3 regions of the Nocardioides sp. NPDC000445 genome follow, and region 3 is predicted to be linked to each of the others. Evidence: predicted binding sites of a transcription regulator. Region 3 holds the regulator's gene; each other region holds the start of a gene.

Region 1 (5,188 bases), on a different contig from region 3:
CGATCGGCGCGCCCGTCGCCGGGCACGCCTGTGGCCGGCGTCGGTCTTCCGCCGTCCGCCGGCGCCAGCCTCCGACGGACCGGTTGCGCGGTCCGAGCGGGAGCTGATCTCGTCCTAGAGGTGGTCCCCTGGGAGGTGATTCTCTCAGAGGTCGTTGTCGCGGCGGCGCTGCTTCCAGCGCTCGCTGGCCCGGTCGAAGAACGAGCTGCGGGGCGTGTGGTCCCCGTCGTCCTCCTCGACCGCGGCAGCACCACGAAGAGCGGTGAGCAGCACGGAGGTCGAGGCCAGCATCACCAAGAAGCCGACCACCCCGACGATCCACATCCGCGAGATCACACCGGTCATCAGCAACGCGACACCACCGGCGAGCACGATGCCCGCGATGACCGCGTGTCGACGTTGGGCACGGCGCAGGGCCGTGCCTCGGAGGGCGGAGGCGAACTTCGGGTCCTCCGCCGAGAGCGCGCGCTCCATCTGCTCGAGCAGGCGAAGCTCCTCTTCCGAGAGTGGCACCGTACCTCCCATGTCCTGTTGGGGCATCTCCAAGTCTAGGCTGGCCACCCTGAAGGCGGTAGTGAGCCCAGAAAATTCTTGCCCCTTGACGTTCTGCCACATGGCACAACCAGGACCGATTGTGTCAAGCAAAGTGGCGGGTGCGTCAACCCCGGCCCTGATCGAGCAGGCTCGCGCGGCGTACGAGGCTGGATCCGAAGCGTTCGGCGACCTGGTCGATGGCGCGGTCGGCCTCGGACCAGCCCCGCTCCCGCTCGCCGAGCACCAGCTGCCGGTCGGTGCCCTCGCGGTCGACCAGGTGCTCGACCCGGACCCCGACCAGGCGCAGGGCCCGGCCCCGGAGATTCAGCTCGTCGTAGAGGCGGACCGCGGTGGCGTGCACCTCCTGGGTGACGTCGGTGGGATCAGGAAGCGTGCGCGAGCGCGAGATGGTCTTGAAGTCGGTGAACCGTACGGTCAGGGCGACCGTGCGGCCGACCGTGCCCGCCCGCCGCATCCGCCGGGTGACCCGGGCCGAGAGGCGCAGCAGCTCGCGGACGATGTCCTCGCGGTCGCTCAGGTCGTGTCCGAAGGTCTCCTGGGCGCCGGTGGACCGGTCGGGCAGGTCGGGGCCCAGCCGACCGGTCAGCTCGCGCTGGTCGGTGCCGGTGGCGAGCCGGTGCAGGTGGCCACCGAGGCGTGGGCCGAGGATCTGGTGGAGGGTCGGCACCGGGGTGCGGGCGATGTCGCCCACCGTCTCGAAGCCGAGCCGCCGCAACCGGGTCCTCGTGCTCGGCCCGACCCCGTAGAGCTCGCCGACGTCGAGCGGGTGGAGGAAGCCGGGGATCTCCTCCGGTCGGACGACCACGACGCCGTCGGGCTTCGCCTTGCGGCTGCCGACCTTGGCCACGCTCGGGGTCGGCGCGACGCCGACCGAGCAGGTGATGCTCAGCTCCTCGGCGATCTGGCGGCGGATCCGGTGGGCGATGTTCTCAGGGCTCCCGAAGAGCTTGGTCGCTCCCCGTACGTCGAGGAACGCCTCGTCGACGCTGACCACCTCCACCAGCGGGGTGGCGCGGCGGAAGATCTCGCGGACCTGATGGGAGACGTCGGCGACCTCACCGAAGTCGAGACGGACCGAGACGAGCTGAGGACACAGCCGTCTCGCCATCGAGCCCGGCATCGCGGCCTTGACCCCGTAGGCGCGTGCCGGATAGTTGGCGCAGGTCACCACGCCCCTTGCGTGACCCCCGACGACGACCGGCTGGTCCCAGAGCTCGGGCTGGTGCCTGATCGCCACAGAAACGAAGAAGGCGTCCATGTCGACATGGAGGATCGGGGTGACCTCCGGAGCGCCAGCGGAGGAGGTCACCCCGATCCTCCAAGGACGCGGACAAGCGCTGACTCGGCGCAAATGTCACGCCGGAGCGCTAGCGGAGGTGGGACCTTTGCGCCGCGTCGGCGCCACCCGGCGAAGCGAAGCGAGCCGTAAGCAAAGCGAAGCGAGCGTTCAGCGAAGCGAAGCGAGCAGATGAAGCTGCGATGCCAGCGGAAGATAGTCCGCGCGCGTAGACGAACGCTGCTCCAGATCGACCAGCGCAGAGGTCGCAGCAGGATCGACATCGAGCAGCGACCCAGGAACGTGATCCACGAAGACACGTACGCCACGAACGTCGGTGACCTCGAAGCCGGCGGCCTCGAGCAGCCCGGTGACCTCGGCGAGCGCGAAGCGGCGACCGGAGCGCCCCTGCGGAGCGGTGTCGTCGAGGAGCTCGGCGGCCTGCGCGAAGTGGCCGGCCAAAGCACGGGAGAGGACGGCGGCGGTGCGCTGGGCGACCAGCAGGCTGAGCGTGCCGCCGGGCCGGAGCACCTCGCGGATCCCTGCCAGCGCCGCTGCGGGGTCGGGGACGACCTCGAGGACACCGTGGCAGAGCACCACGTCGGCACCGCTGGGGTCGGCGACGTCGGAGAGCGCGGCGAGGTCGCCCTGGCGCGCGTCGACGGAGACGCCGGCCTCGCGGGCCCGGCGGTCGAGCGCGGCCAGCGCATCGGGGCTGGGGTCGACGACGGTGACCCGGTGGCCGAGCCCGGCGATGCGTACGGCTGAGGTGCCGGTGCCGCCGCCGATGTCGAGGACGTCGAGCGGGCCGGAGGCCAGGACCGGGTCGAGCGCGTCCCAGACGGCGACGGTCCGGGCGCCTGCCCGACGACTGGTGGAAGCGGAGCCAGCTGACATGGCCCCAAGCGTAGGCCCTGCCTCCCACCCTGCGTACGCCACACCTGGATCAGCCCACGAGGCGGTCGTGCCGGGACAGAGTGGCCGGCGAGGTGTGAGCCATCAGCCCGAGCGACTCCTCGACGACGGCGAGGAACCGGTCGGCGTCACGCACCTGCTCGTCGGCCTCCTCCGCGGTGACCGCACGGATCGAGCCGGCCTCCGCGGCGGCGCGCTTGGCGGCGCCGGCGGCGAAGTAGTCGGCCCACTCCGAGAGCTCGGGCGCGACCTTCTTGAGGCGGACCCAGGCGTTCCACGGGCGACGGCGACCGGCGCGGCTCGCGGCCTCGACGGGATCGGTGCGGGCGGCGATCAGCGCGGCGGCGGCCTGGAGTGCGGCGACGTGAGCGATGGCGTACCTGCTCGGCACGTCGTCGGCCACGATCGCCTCCGCGAGGGTCTCGGTGGCTCGGAAGAGGTAGCTGTGCGTCGTGGCCGGCAGCAGATGCATCGGGTCGTCCTTCTCGCTCACGGTCGACCCCGCAGTGGACGGCTCCGGCGGGCGTCGGGGGTCGAGGACGACGCCCGCCAGAGCCTGGTTGTTCGAACATCTGTTCGAACACGTGATCAAACTACACCCCGCCACCGACAGTCACAAGGACGAATCGAGGACGGGGCGTGTCGAGGGGTGGTGCGGGTCGCTCAGTCGTCGGCGACGGCGCCGCGGATGAGGTGCGGCGGGTGGATGTAGCGGGTGTTGGCCGGCAGCCACATGACCACCAGCAGCCCCGCGGCGATGACGATCGCGATCGTGGTGAGCACGCTGATGATCACCGGCGGGCCGGTCAGGATGCCGCCGACGCTGGCCACCGCGGAGATGAACACCAGGAAGGTGATCGTGATGCGGGCCCACTCGAAGCCGTTGCGGAGGAAGACCGCGAGCACACCGAGCATGCCGGCCATGACACCGAACAGAGTGATCGCCGGGGCGATGAAGGCCGGCGCGCTGACCCGGTTGTCGGTGGGCGGGTTGATGAGGGCCTCGAGCCCCTCGGTCTCCAGGATGCGCTTGGCCGAGGCGTTGCCCTCCGCCCACGCGCGCACCAGGTCATCGGAGCGCAGCACCATGACCACGACCACGACGGCGCTGAACGCGATCAGACCGACGATCAGCCGGACCGCCCACGTCATCTCCCGCGGCACGGGCTCAGCAGCGAGGGCCGCCACCTCGACAGCGGTCTCCAGGTCCTCGTTCACGACCACACCTTCGTTCTCGTCGGGTGTCGTCATGGTCATCCGGTCTCCTTGCGACGTGGGGGGAACTCTGCGTTGATCAGCCCATTCTGCCGCACGGGGCACAACGGAGGTAAATACGGGATCGCGTGCGCCTGGTCTCGGGCCGACGCGATTCGGTCTCGACCCGCTTCGCGGCTTCGCAAGCTCAGTCGCTGCGCTCGCTCGACCTCCTCCCGTTGCGGCCGCGCTCGTTCCTCGCGCGGTCGCAGGCTCGGATGTCGGTGTCGTACGCCAAGATGTCCCCATGGAATCTCTAGCGCTGACCTTCTCCAGCGGGTGGGCCAGTGGCATCAACGCCTATCTGGTCGTGCTGGTGCTCGGCGTCGTGCAGCGGACGACGGGGGCCGAGGAGATCCCTGACGTGCTCGGCACCTGGCCGGTGCTGGCGGCCGCCGGGGCGATGTTCGCGATCGAGTTCGTCGCGGACAAGGTGCCTTACGTCGACTCGACGTGGGACTCGATCTCCACGGTGATCCGGCCCACCATCGGCGCCGTGATCGGCGTCCTGCTCGCCGGTGAGGCCGACTCGCTCAACGCGGCCGTCGGGGGCGTCGTGGGCGGCACCTCGGCGTTCATGTCCCACGTGGTCAAGGCCAGCGAGCGGCTGGCGGTCAACTCCTCCCCCGAGCCGGTCTCCAACTCGGTGGTCAGCCTGGCCGAGGACGGCCTCGTCCTCGGCGTGGTCTGGTTCGCCACCCAGCACCCGTTGGCCGCCGCCGGCATCGCCGCGATCCTGCTGGTGGCGGGGCTGGTGCTGGTCTATCTCCTCCTCCGCGCCGTGCGTGGAGGCTGGCGCAGGCTGACCCGGCGCGGACGACGTGACGCCCCTCCTCCAGGGGGCCCGTCCGACGGCACGACCAAGCCCTACCCCGTCCAGTGACCGCGGTCGTCGTCCTCGGGGGCGGGTACGCCGGGATGGCCAGCGCCGCCAGGCTGGCCAAGCTCGGCCACTCGGTGACCCTTCTCGAGGCCTCCGGCCGGCTCGGCGGCGCTCTGGTGCCGGTGCGCGAGGAGGGGTTCACCTGGGACGCCTCGGCGACCTCGACCCTGCTGCCCGCGGTGATGCGCGACCTGTTCCGCAAGTCCGGGCGGCCGGCCGAGCGTGAGCTGGAGCTGATGCCGATGGACGTCATCCGCGAGCACCGGTTCGCCGACAAGAGCTCGGTCTCGGTGCCCGGCGGCACC
Region 2 (5,188 bases), on a different contig from region 3:
AGCCGCGAGAAGGAGAACTTGCTCATCAGGCCTTGCCTCCGACCAGAGTGGTGCCCGTGGGGGCGTCGACGGTGCCGATAGCGCGCTTGTCCATGCCGGAGAGCACGTGGCCCTTGTTGAAGAAGCCCCAACCGGCCATCAGCTTCGTCATCGGGTGGGTGAACCAGAAGAACACCAGCACGTCGATGATCGTGGTCAGGCCGAGCATGAAGGCGAAGCCCTTGACCTCGTTGGTCGCGAAGACGTAGAGCACGAACGCCGCCAGGAACGAGACGCCGTCGGAGGCCAGGCAGGTGTTGCGGGCCCGGACCCAGGCGGTGTCGACGGCCACCCGCATCGAGCGGCCATCACGCATGTCATCACGCATCCTCTCGTAGAGGATGATGAAGGAGTCGGCGGTGATGCCGATACCGACGATCAGACCGGCCACGCCCGGAAGGTCCAGGGTGACGCCGGCGGTCTCGCTGAGCAGCAGGATCATGCCGTACGTCAGCGCACCCGCCACGAGCAGAGACCCGATCACCACGATGCTCATCGCGCGGTAGTAGAGGATCGAGAAGATCACCACGAGGATCAGGCCGACCAGACCGGCCCAGAGTCCGGCGGTGAGCTGGTTACCGGCCAGGGTCGGGCCGATGACCCGGGTCTGGATGCCGTCCTCGGGGAAGTCGAGCGGCAGCGAGCCGTACTTCAGGTTGTTGGCCAGCGCGGCGGCGGACTCCTGGGTGAAGTCGCCGCTGATCTGGGCGCCTCCGCTGATCCGCGAGTCGGCGGTCGGGGCGGAGATCACCTTGCCGTCCAGGACGATCGCGAACTGCTCACCGGTGCCGGCGATGGCGCCGGTGGTGTCGGCGAAGACCTTGTTGCCCTCGGACTTGAAGTCCAGGGTCACCACGTAGTTGGCCTGCTGCTGCGGGATGCCGTAGGAGGCCTCGCTGATCTCGGTGCCCTCGATGACGGCAGGCGTCAGCAGGTAGGGGACGCCGTCCTCGTCACAGGTCAGCAGCGGCTTTCCGGGGATGTCCTCGACCGGATCGGCGCCCGGGGCGGGGCAGGTGAAGGAGTTGTAGGCGGTCGCCCACTCCTGCGGCACGGTGCGCATGAACTTGACCGCGTCGTCGACCTTGACGACCTCGTTCTCGTTCTGCTTCTCGGGCTTGGCACCCGCCGAGGCCGAGGGGCTGGCGCTCGGGTCGGCGCTCTCGGAGGCCTTCTCGGAAGCCTTGTCCGAGGCGGTCGCCTTCTCGGAGGCGCTGGCGGTCTCGCCACCGAACGCCGCGCGCGGCGAGGTGCCCGGCACGGTGCCGGCCGAGGGGTCCTCGACCATCGAGCCGCTGGGGTCCGCGGCACCACACGTCTTCTGCGGGCTGCAGGCGACCAGGCGGAAGCGGAGCTTCGCGGTCTGTCGGACGCGCTCGGCGGTCTCCTGCTGCACCTTGCCGGTGCCGGGGATGGAGACCTTGATGACGTCGTTGCCCTCGGTGGTCACCCGGCCGCCGGTGATGCCGGAGCCATTGACGCGCTGGTCGATGATGGCCTTGGCCTCGTCGAGGCTCTCCTTCGGGACCGATCCGCCCTCGGAGTTCTCCGCGGTCATCGAGATCTCGGTGCCGCCTCGCAGGTCGAGGCCCAGCTCGGGCTTCCAGGTGCCGGCGAACGCGATGCCGCCGAACATGATCGCAATGGCCAAGAAGAGCAGTGCGAGTGTCCGGCCGGGGCGCGCTGTCTTGCGTGCCATGTGTTGGTCAGTCCTTCTTGTCGAGGTCCACGATGACGTTCTCGGCGTCGGCGGAGGTCTCGTCGGCCGCAGCCTCGACCTCGCGCTCCTCGCCGGTCTCCTCGTCGGACTCCTCCGCAGGCGCCTCGGTGACCTTCTGGGCCACGGCCTGGCGCACGACCTGGATGACGACGCCGTCGGCGATCTCGACCTTGATGTTCGTCGTGGTCTCCTCGACCTCCGTCACCGTGCCGAAGAGCCCGGCGGTCAGCATCACCCGGTCACCCGGCTGGAGGTTGAGCTGGAGCTCACGAGCCTGCTTCGCACGCTTCTGCTGCGGCCTGATCAACAGGAAGTAGAACAGGACGATGATGACGATAAAAGGAAGGAATTCCACGGGGGTTCGGCTCCGACAGTCTGAGTGGTCACCGGCAGGCGCACGGCGACGTGCAAGTCTAACCAGGCACCTGGTTGAGACTGTGAATCAGGCCTCATCCCAGAGCGTTTCCTTGGACCAGGCCGCAGCCTCGGCGTTGGCCGGCACCGGCAGGCCGAGGTGCTCCCACGCTGCCGGGGTCGCGACCCGGCCCCGCGGCGTACGTGCCAGGAAGCCGGTACGCACCAGGAACGGCTCGGCCACCTCCTCGACCGTCTCGCGCTCCTCCCCCACCGCGACGGCGAGGGTGGAGATGCCCACCGGGCCGCCGCCGAACCTCCGGCACAGGGCGTCGAGCACGGCCAGGTCGAGGCGGTCCAGGCCGAGCGGGTCGACCTCGTAGAGATCGAGCGCCTTCTCGGCGATCTGCTGGGTGACCGTGCCGTCGGCCTTGACCTGGGCATAGTCGCGTACGCGGCGCAGCAGCCGGTTGGCGATCCGCGGGGTGCCTCGGGAGCGGCCGGCGATCTCGGCGGCGCCGTCGTCCTTGAGGGTGACGTCGAGCAGCCCCGCGGAGCGGCGCACGATCAGCTCGAGGTCGGCCGGGTCGTAGAGCTCGAGATGTCCGGTGAAGCCGAACCTGTCGCGGAGCGGGCCGGGAAGGAGGCCGGCGCGCGTGGTCGCGCCGACGAGCGTGAACGGCGGCAGGTCGATCGGGATCGCGGTCGCGCCCGGGCCCTTGCCGATCACCACGTCGACCCGGAAGTCCTCCATCGCCAGGTAGAGCATCTCCTCGGCGGGTCGGCTCATCCGGTGGATCTCGTCGACGAAGAGCACCTCGCCCTCGTTGAGCCCGCTCAGGATCGCGGCCAGGTCGCCGGCATGGGTGATCGCCGGACCGCTCGTGATCCGAAGCGGCGCCGACATCTCGGCCGCGATGATCATGGCGAGGGTGGTCTTGCCGAGGCCCGGCGGCCCGGAGAGGAGTACGTGGTCGGGGGCCCGCTCACGCTGCCGCGCCGCCTCCAGGACGAGGCCGAGCTGCTCGCGGACGCGTTGCTGGCCGATGAGCTCGTCGAGGGTCTTCGGGCGCAGCGCGGCCTCGACGGCCCGGTCGTCACCGTCGGCCTCGGCGATGGTGAGCGAGGAGAAGTAGTCCTCCTCGGCTCGGTCCAGGTCGTCCTCGTGCATGGGTTCCTATGCCTTCGAAAGGGTGCGTAGAGCTGCCCGGAGCAGCAACGAGATGTTGGCCTGGTCGCCGGCCTCGGGCTCGATCGCGGTCACCGCCTTGTCGGCGTCCCGGGCGTTGTAGCCCAGGCCGACGAGGGCCTCGGTGACCTGGTCGCGCCACGGCGCCGCTGTCGTGGCGCGCGCAGGGGCGGAGGCGGTGCCGGTCGGGGCGCCGATCCTGTCCTTGAGCTCCAGGATGATCCGCTGGGCACCCTTCTGCCCGATGCCGGGGACCTTGGTGAGGGTCTTGGCGTCCTCGCCCGCGATGGCCAGCCGGATGCCGTCGGGCGAGAGGACCGCGAGCATCGCCTGGGCGAGCTTCGGGCCGACACCGGAGGCGGTCTGGAGGAGCTCGAAGAGCGTGCGCTCGTCGGTGTCGGTGAAGCCGAAGAGGGTCAGCGAGTCCTCGCGCACGACCAGGCTGGTCGGCAGGTGCGCCTCCTCGCCGGTGCGGAGCGTGGCCAGGGTGTTGGGCGTGCAGAGCAGCTCGATGCCGATCCCGCCGACCTCGACGACGGCGGTGGAGAGACTGACGGCGGCGACCTTGCCGCGTACGGACGCGATCACTTCTTTGTCCTTCCGGCCGCGGCGAGCGCGGCCTCGATGCGGTTCTGGGCGCCTCCGCGCCACTGGTGGGTGATGGCCAGCGCCAGCGCGTCGGCGGCGTCGGCGGGCTTGGGCGGGGTCGAGAGCCGCAGGATGCGGGTCACCATGGCGGTCACCTGGGCCTTGTCGGCGCGGCCGTTGCCGGAGACGGCCGCCTTGACCTCCGAGGGCGTGTGCAGGGCGACCGGGAGACCGCGCCGCGCGGCGCAGACCATCGCCAGGCCGCTGGCCTGGGCCGTACCCATGATCGTGGAGACGTCGGACCGCGCGAAGATCCGCTCGATCGCGACCGCGTCGGGCCGGTGCTCCTCGATCCAGGCGTCGATCCCCTTCTCGATGGTCACCAGCCGCTCCCAGACGGGGAGATCGGAGGACGTACGGATCACGCCGACGTCCACCATCGACAGCGGCCGGCCGAGGGAGCCGTCGACCACGCCCATCCCGCACCGGGTCAGGCCGGGGTCGATCCCAAGCACGCGCACTGAAGCACCTCTTCCACAACGACCGGGCCGGCCGGGTGTCGAACGTCTGTTCGTAGACTACCTGCCGGCCGCTGCCTCCGGCGCTACGACACCCTCATTCAGGATGACGCAACGCGCCTCGGAGGTCACCAGTCGCTGTAGAGGCCTCCTGCGCTCACAGGCTATCGGTCCGCCGCTCCTCGACGGTCTCCGTACCGTCTGCATGCCTCCGCCTCGCGACCGTGCGTGAGCGACCGCCGGTGTTCAGCGTCACAGCGGTCAGGATCAGCACCAACGCTCCGACGGCGGCCAGGATCCAGCCGATCATCGTCAGATCGACCCCGCTGACCGAGACGTGCACAGCCAGCGCCAGGATCAGCCCGACCACGAGCAGAATCGCTCCTACGCCGTATCCCATCGTGTCCTCCTTCCAGCGGGAACGCGCCCTGGTGGCGGTTCGCGACCTTCCGGGTACCCAGCATCCACCCCGGGCATGAGGCGGTTCGCAAGGGGACGACAGCGCGCTCGGCGCCGCAGGTCAGGCGTCGACGGTCTCCATGACCTCGTCGGGGACGTCGGCGTTGGAGAAGACGTTCTGTACGTCGTCGAGGTCGTCGACGGCGTCGATGAGCTTGAAGACCTTCTCGGCCGACGAGGCGTCGGCGACCGGGATGTCCATGCTCGCGACGAACTGGACCTCGGCGGAGTCGTAGTCGATGTCGGCGTCCTGCAGCGCGGTGCGGACCGCGACGACGTCGGACGGGTCGGAGACGATCTCGAAGGACTCACCGAGGTCGT
Region 3 (5,188 bases):
GATGGTGCCCGCGGACGCGTCGGCGCCGCGCATGAAGGAGACCGGGCCCGACGCGGTGCCGCCGGAGGACTTCAGCAGCTCCTTGGAGGAACGGATGCGGGAGAGGTTGAGACCGGCACCGGAGCCGCCCTTGAAGATCAGGCCCTCCTCCTTGTACCAGTTCAGGATCGAGTCCATGGAGTCGTCGACCGAGAGGATGAAGCAGGCCGAGACCTGCTGGGGGGACTCGGTGCCGACGTTGAACCAGACCGGCGAGTTGAAGGCGAAGTGCTGGTTGACCAGCAGCCAGGTGAGCTCGCGACCGAAGAGGTCGGCGTCGTCGTCGGAGGCGAAGTAGCCGTTCTCCTTGCCGGAGGCGACGTAGGTGTTCACGACCCGGTCGATCAGCTGCTTCAGGCTCTGCTCACGCTTCTCGGTGCCGAGCGCGCCGCGGAAGTACTTGGTCGTCACGATCGTCGAGGCGTTGATCGACCAGAAGTCGGGGAACTCCACTCCGGTCTGCTCGAAGACGGTCTCGCCGGTCTTCCAGTTCTTCTGGACGACGTCGCGCCGCTCCCAGGTGATCTCGTCGTAGGGATGGACGCCCTCGGTGCTGAAGATCCGCTCGATCTTCAGCCCGGCGCCTGCCTTCGCCGATGCCTGTGCCTCTGCTGCCGTGTCTGTCATTTCGTTCCCCCTGTTGTCATCGATCGCTGTGCCGTACTGCTGGTCGGTGCTGATGGTGGAGTCCTTGCTCTGTTCTATCTGTTTCCGCTGGCTGTGCCGTTGATTGGCCCGAGCAGGTCGCTTCCCCACGGCCTGCCCGGGCCGGTCCATGTGTCCCGTGGGACCTAGTCGGAGCCCACCGGGGCCTCGACCGGATGTTCTGCCTCGAAGTCCTGGACTTCCCGTTCCGTACGCAGCATCTGGATCTCACGCTCGAAGTCCTCCACCGAGCCGAAGGCCCGGTAGACGCTCGCGAAGCGCAGGTACGCCACCTCGTCGAGCTCCCGCAGCGGCGCGAGGATCGCCAGCCCCACCTCGTTGCTGGGAACCTCGGCCAGCCCCTGGCTGCGCAGTGCCTGCTCGACCTCCTGGCCGAGGCAGGCGAGCTGGTCCTCGGTGACCGGCCGGCCCTTGCATGCCTTGCGTACGCCGTGCACCGCCTTGTCGCGGCTGAACGGCTCCGCTGCGCCGGAGCGCTTGGCCACCATCAGCTGCATCTGCTCGACGGTCGTGAACCGCTTCCCACATTCCTGGCAGACCCGGCGGCGCCTGATCTGGCCACCGTCCTCGGCCACGCGGGAGTCGAGCACCTTGGTGTCGCTGTGTCGGCAGAACGGACAGTGCACGGTCGAGCCCCTCTCGTGAGACCTGTGGATCCAGGCCGTCTCATTGGCGGCCCGAGCCTGTGGAACCTGTGGATATGAGCGTGAGTCCCTGTGGAACAACACCCCCATCGCTGTGGGCCATCCGCCTGTTCATGTGAACTAGATGTGGATAACTACAGCGGTGTAACTACTAGATGTAGTGGTAACCGTACGCCCGCCCCCACGACGATGCAAGCGAGCGCGGTGTTTACCCGCGTGTCCGGCGTGTCGGCGGTCAAACACCGAAAGATTCCGGTTCAGGGGCGACGGACTGGGCTGGATGAGTAAGAATGACCCCCGTGACAAACATCCCCGGAGGAAATCGCGTCGGGTCGCGGAGAGGCACGCGCCCCAGAAGCAGTCCCCGGCCACCTTTCATCTTGCCTGCGATCGCGACACTGGCTTTCCTCGTCATCTGGGGAGTGCTCGTGTGGGTCGCCGTCGGTTTCGGGGCCGACGCACGGGGAGGCGATTCCGGCGCTTGGGCGAAGCTCGCCATCGCGGCGGTCGTTGCAGTCGCCTGCCTCTTCCTGACCTTCACCTTCGCCGGGAAGGCCTGGCGGGCCTTCTCCGGCTCCCCCACCACGCCACCCGCCGACGACTACACCGGAAGCCACTCCAACGCCTACGTCGAGGAGCAGGACTACTCGGCCCCGGCCTACTCCGACCAGGCCTACCCTGAGCAGGCCTACCCGGAGCAGGACTACTACGGCACCGGCTCCTACGGCTACGACGACACCGGTTCGTACGGCCGGCACAGCTCCGACACCGGGAGCCAGCCGCCCTACGGCGACACCAGCAACCGCTCGGCCTACACCGACACCGGCTCCCAGTCGCCCTACGGCTACCCCAGCAGCGACCAGGTGTACGGCAACACCGGCAGCCGGGCCGCCTACGGCGCATCGTCCTACCAGCCGCCGACCAGCCCACCGCCCACCCCGCAGCCCTACTACTCCAGCCCGCCGACACCGACGTCGACGCCGCAGAGCACTCCGGGGTACGGCTCGCAGGGATACGGCACAGACAGCTACCCCACCCAGCAGACCGGCTCCCCGCAGTATCAGTCGGGCGCCTACCAGACCCCGACCAGCTACGGCCAGACCGGCTCGAGGGCTCGACTGACCCAGGACCCCGCCGCGACCCAGGCGATGCCCACCCAGCGCCAGCCCCAGGAGCCGACGGCCGAGCCGGACGACGAGTGGCCGCCGCGACACAGCACACGCAACAAGCAGTGGCCGCCGGCCGAGCCGGACAGCCCCTACCGCGGGCGCCACTGACCCGACACAGCGAGAGTGCTGCAGACGCTTCCCATCGTCTGCAGCACTCTCACTTTTCCCCGGTAGCCGGCTGCCGGGGTCGAAGGAGCAGCCGGACATCTATGCGGCGCCGCTTACGGCGCGGTCGGAACGATCAGCGTCTGTCCGGACACGAGCATCGAGGACTCGAGACCGTTGAGCTCCTTGATCCTCTGCTCCATCTCCCGAATCGAGGAGTCGGTGCCGGCGACGGCCTTCGAGGAGATGTCCCAGAGCGTGTCGCCATCGCCGACGACCATCGTGTGGGCGGAGGTGGAGGGGCTTTTGTCGGCACCGTTCTCCACCGCGAACGCCACCCGCGCCCCGATCAGCGCGATCCCGAAGAGCACCACGAGCGCGAATGCGAACACGACGACTCGGCCGCGACGCGTGAGCCGCACGGTCGAGCGACGCACCTCCGGCGCCGGACGCGGCGGCTCGGCTACGGGCAGCACATAGACTGTTGCACTCATCTCACGGCCTCCTGATCACAAGTCTCTCGATCACGTGTTCGATCGAGCACATGTTCGAAGGTAGATCACGTGTTCGAACAACGCAAGTAGCGGCCCCAAGAATTTTCGAACGCCGACACGCGCCGCCCGCGAGGTCGAACAAATGTTTGATGTCGTGGTGCCAGAGGGACTAATGTGATGACATGACCACGCAGAAGACAGGCACCGGATCAGGCGGTTCGAAGAAGAGCCGCGTCCGCGAGCTGCCCGACGGGCCGCCGGACGCGACCGGGCTCACGCCGCGTCAGCAGCGCATCCTCGCTCACCTGCGCGACAGCATCGAGCAGCGCGGCTACCCGCCCAGCATGCGCGAGATCGGGGCCGCGGTCGGGCTGACCAGCACCAGCAGCGTCGCCCACCAGCTCCGTGCGCTCGAGCAGCGTGGTCTGATCCGCAAGGACCCGAAGCGACCGCGCGCTCTCGAGGTCTTCCTCCCGGAGGTGATGGCCCACCGCAAGGCCATGTCCGGCGAGGAGCCCGAGTCGACGATCACCGCCGAGGCCGACATCAACCCCAACCCCGACGCCGCCATGGTCCCCCTGGTCGGGCGGATCGCGGCCGGTGGCCCGATCCTGGCCGAGGAGACCTCGAGCCAGCAGAGCATCGAGGACGTCTTCCCACTGCCCAAGCAGCTGGTCGGCAACGGCGACCTCTTCCTGCTCTCGGTCTCCGGTGACTCGATGGTCGACGCGGCGATCTGCGACGGCGACTTCGTGGTCGTGCGCCAGCAGCCGACCGCCGAGAACGGCGAGATCGTGGCCGCGCTGATCGACGGCGAGGCCACGGTCAAGACGCTCTCCCGCAAGGACGGCAAGGTCTGGCTGCTGCCGCACAACGCGGCGTACGAGCCGATCGACGGCACCCACGCGACCATCCTCGGCAAGGTGACGGCGGTTCTGCGAAGCCTCTGAGCCTCCCGGAACCGGAGGGCATGTCTGGCAAATCCACGCCCGCTACGCGACGTTTCGCATCCGATCTGGCTGCGTTGGCGCCGCTCGACAGCCTCCAGGATGCCTTCGCAGCGCCGCCTTGCCAGATCGGCCCGAAACGCCGCTCGCGGCCGCCGTGTCTTTCCCAGACATGCCCTCCCCGAGAACACTGCGTGAAATCCAGCCGCCGGCCCATGACAGGGCCGGCGGCTGCGTCGTTCCATACAGCGTGACCCAGACGCAGATCGACCGCCGTACCCTCATCGCCGCCGGGCTGGCGACCGCCGCAGGAGCCGGAGCCATCGCGCTTCCCGAGCCCGCCGAGGCCGCGGGTGGCACGCTCAACCACTTCCAGCACGGTGTCGCCTCCGGTGACCCGCTCCCGGACCGCGTGGTCATCTGGACCCGGGTCACGCCGACCGCGGACGCGACTCCGGGGTCAGGGCGGGGCGAGGAGGTCCTGGTCCGCTGGGAGGTGTCACCCACCGCCGACTTCGGCCGCGTCACCGCGAAGGGATCCCAGCAGACGGGCCCCGACCGCGACCACACCGTGAAGCTCGACGTCTCCGGCCTGGCCCCGGAGAGCTGGTACTTCTACCGCTTCACCTACAACGGCCAGACCAGCCGGGTCGGCCGCACCCGCACCGCTCCGGCCGCGGACGCAACCCCGGAGAACGTACGTTTCGGGGTGGTCTCCTGCTCCAACCTGCAGGCCGGCTGGTTCGCGTCCTACCGCCACCTGGCCGCCCGCGACGACCTGCACGCGATCCTCCACCTGGGCGACTACCTCTACGAGTACGCGCCCGGCGAGTACGGCTACGGCATGGCCAACGAGGACGTCCGGCCGCACGAGCCGGCCCACGAGATACACACGCTGGCCGACTACCGGATCCGGCACGCGCAGTACAAGCGCGACGTCGACCTCGCCGCCGCCCACGCCCGGCTGCCCTGGATCGTCACCTGGGACGACCACGAGTCGGCCAACGACGCCTGGCTGCTGGGTGCTGAGAACAACGAGCCCGGCGAGTACGACTGGATCGACCGCAAGACCAACGCCAACCAGGCCTATGACGAGTGGATGCCGCTGCGCGTCGACGGCACAG

Evidence for each region. Region 3 encodes LexA, which represses DNA repair genes until DNA is damaged. Its sites were predicted from a motif close to TCGAACANNTGTTCGA; they were not measured.
Region 1: the regulator LexA is predicted to act here: its motif matches at 3,311-3,326, upstream of ABT304_RS23175 (SAV_6107 family HEPN domain-containing protein).
Region 2: the regulator LexA is predicted to act here: its motif matches at 4,450-4,465, upstream of ruvC (crossover junction endodeoxyribonuclease RuvC).

The regions. Positions count from the first base shown of each region.
Region 1 covers NZ_JBEPDH010000019.1:44,970-50,157, forward strand. The annotation lists gene ABT304_RS23155 (transglutaminase TgpA family protein) at 1-118, shown strand, start outside; gene ABT304_RS23160 (SCO2097 family morphological protein) at 145-513, opposite strand; gene dinB (DNA polymerase IV) at 659-1,864, opposite strand; gene ABT304_RS23170 (methyltransferase domain-containing protein) at 2,003-2,728, opposite strand; gene ABT304_RS23175 (SAV_6107 family HEPN domain-containing protein) at 2,778-3,239, opposite strand; gene ABT304_RS23180 (hypothetical protein) at 3,410-4,003, opposite strand; gene ABT304_RS23185 (DUF4126 domain-containing protein) at 4,248-4,883, shown strand; gene ABT304_RS23190 (phytoene desaturase family protein) at 4,880-5,188, shown strand, end outside.
Region 2 covers NZ_JBEPDH010000006.1:223,017-228,204, reverse strand. The annotation lists gene secF (protein translocase subunit SecF) at 1-26, opposite strand, end outside; gene secD (protein translocase subunit SecD) at 26-1,738, opposite strand; gene yajC (preprotein translocase subunit YajC) at 1,746-2,114, opposite strand; gene ruvB (Holliday junction branch migration DNA helicase RuvB) at 2,202-3,284, opposite strand; gene ruvA (Holliday junction branch migration protein RuvA) at 3,291-3,890, opposite strand; gene ruvC (crossover junction endodeoxyribonuclease RuvC) at 3,887-4,369, opposite strand; gene ABT304_RS10450 (DUF6458 family protein) at 4,566-4,808, opposite strand; gene ABT304_RS10445 (YebC/PmpR family DNA-binding transcriptional regulator) at 4,929-5,188, opposite strand, start outside.
Region 3 covers NZ_JBEPDH010000011.1:38,230-43,417, reverse strand. The annotation lists gene ABT304_RS16030 (vitamin B12-dependent ribonucleotide reductase) at 1-666, opposite strand, end outside; gene nrdR (transcriptional regulator NrdR) at 831-1,331, opposite strand; gene ABT304_RS16020 (hypothetical protein) at 1,730-2,626, shown strand; gene ABT304_RS16015 (LysM peptidoglycan-binding domain-containing protein) at 2,740-3,117, opposite strand; gene lexA (transcriptional repressor LexA) at 3,300-4,067, shown strand; gene ABT304_RS16005 (alkaline phosphatase D family protein) at 4,315-5,188, shown strand, end outside.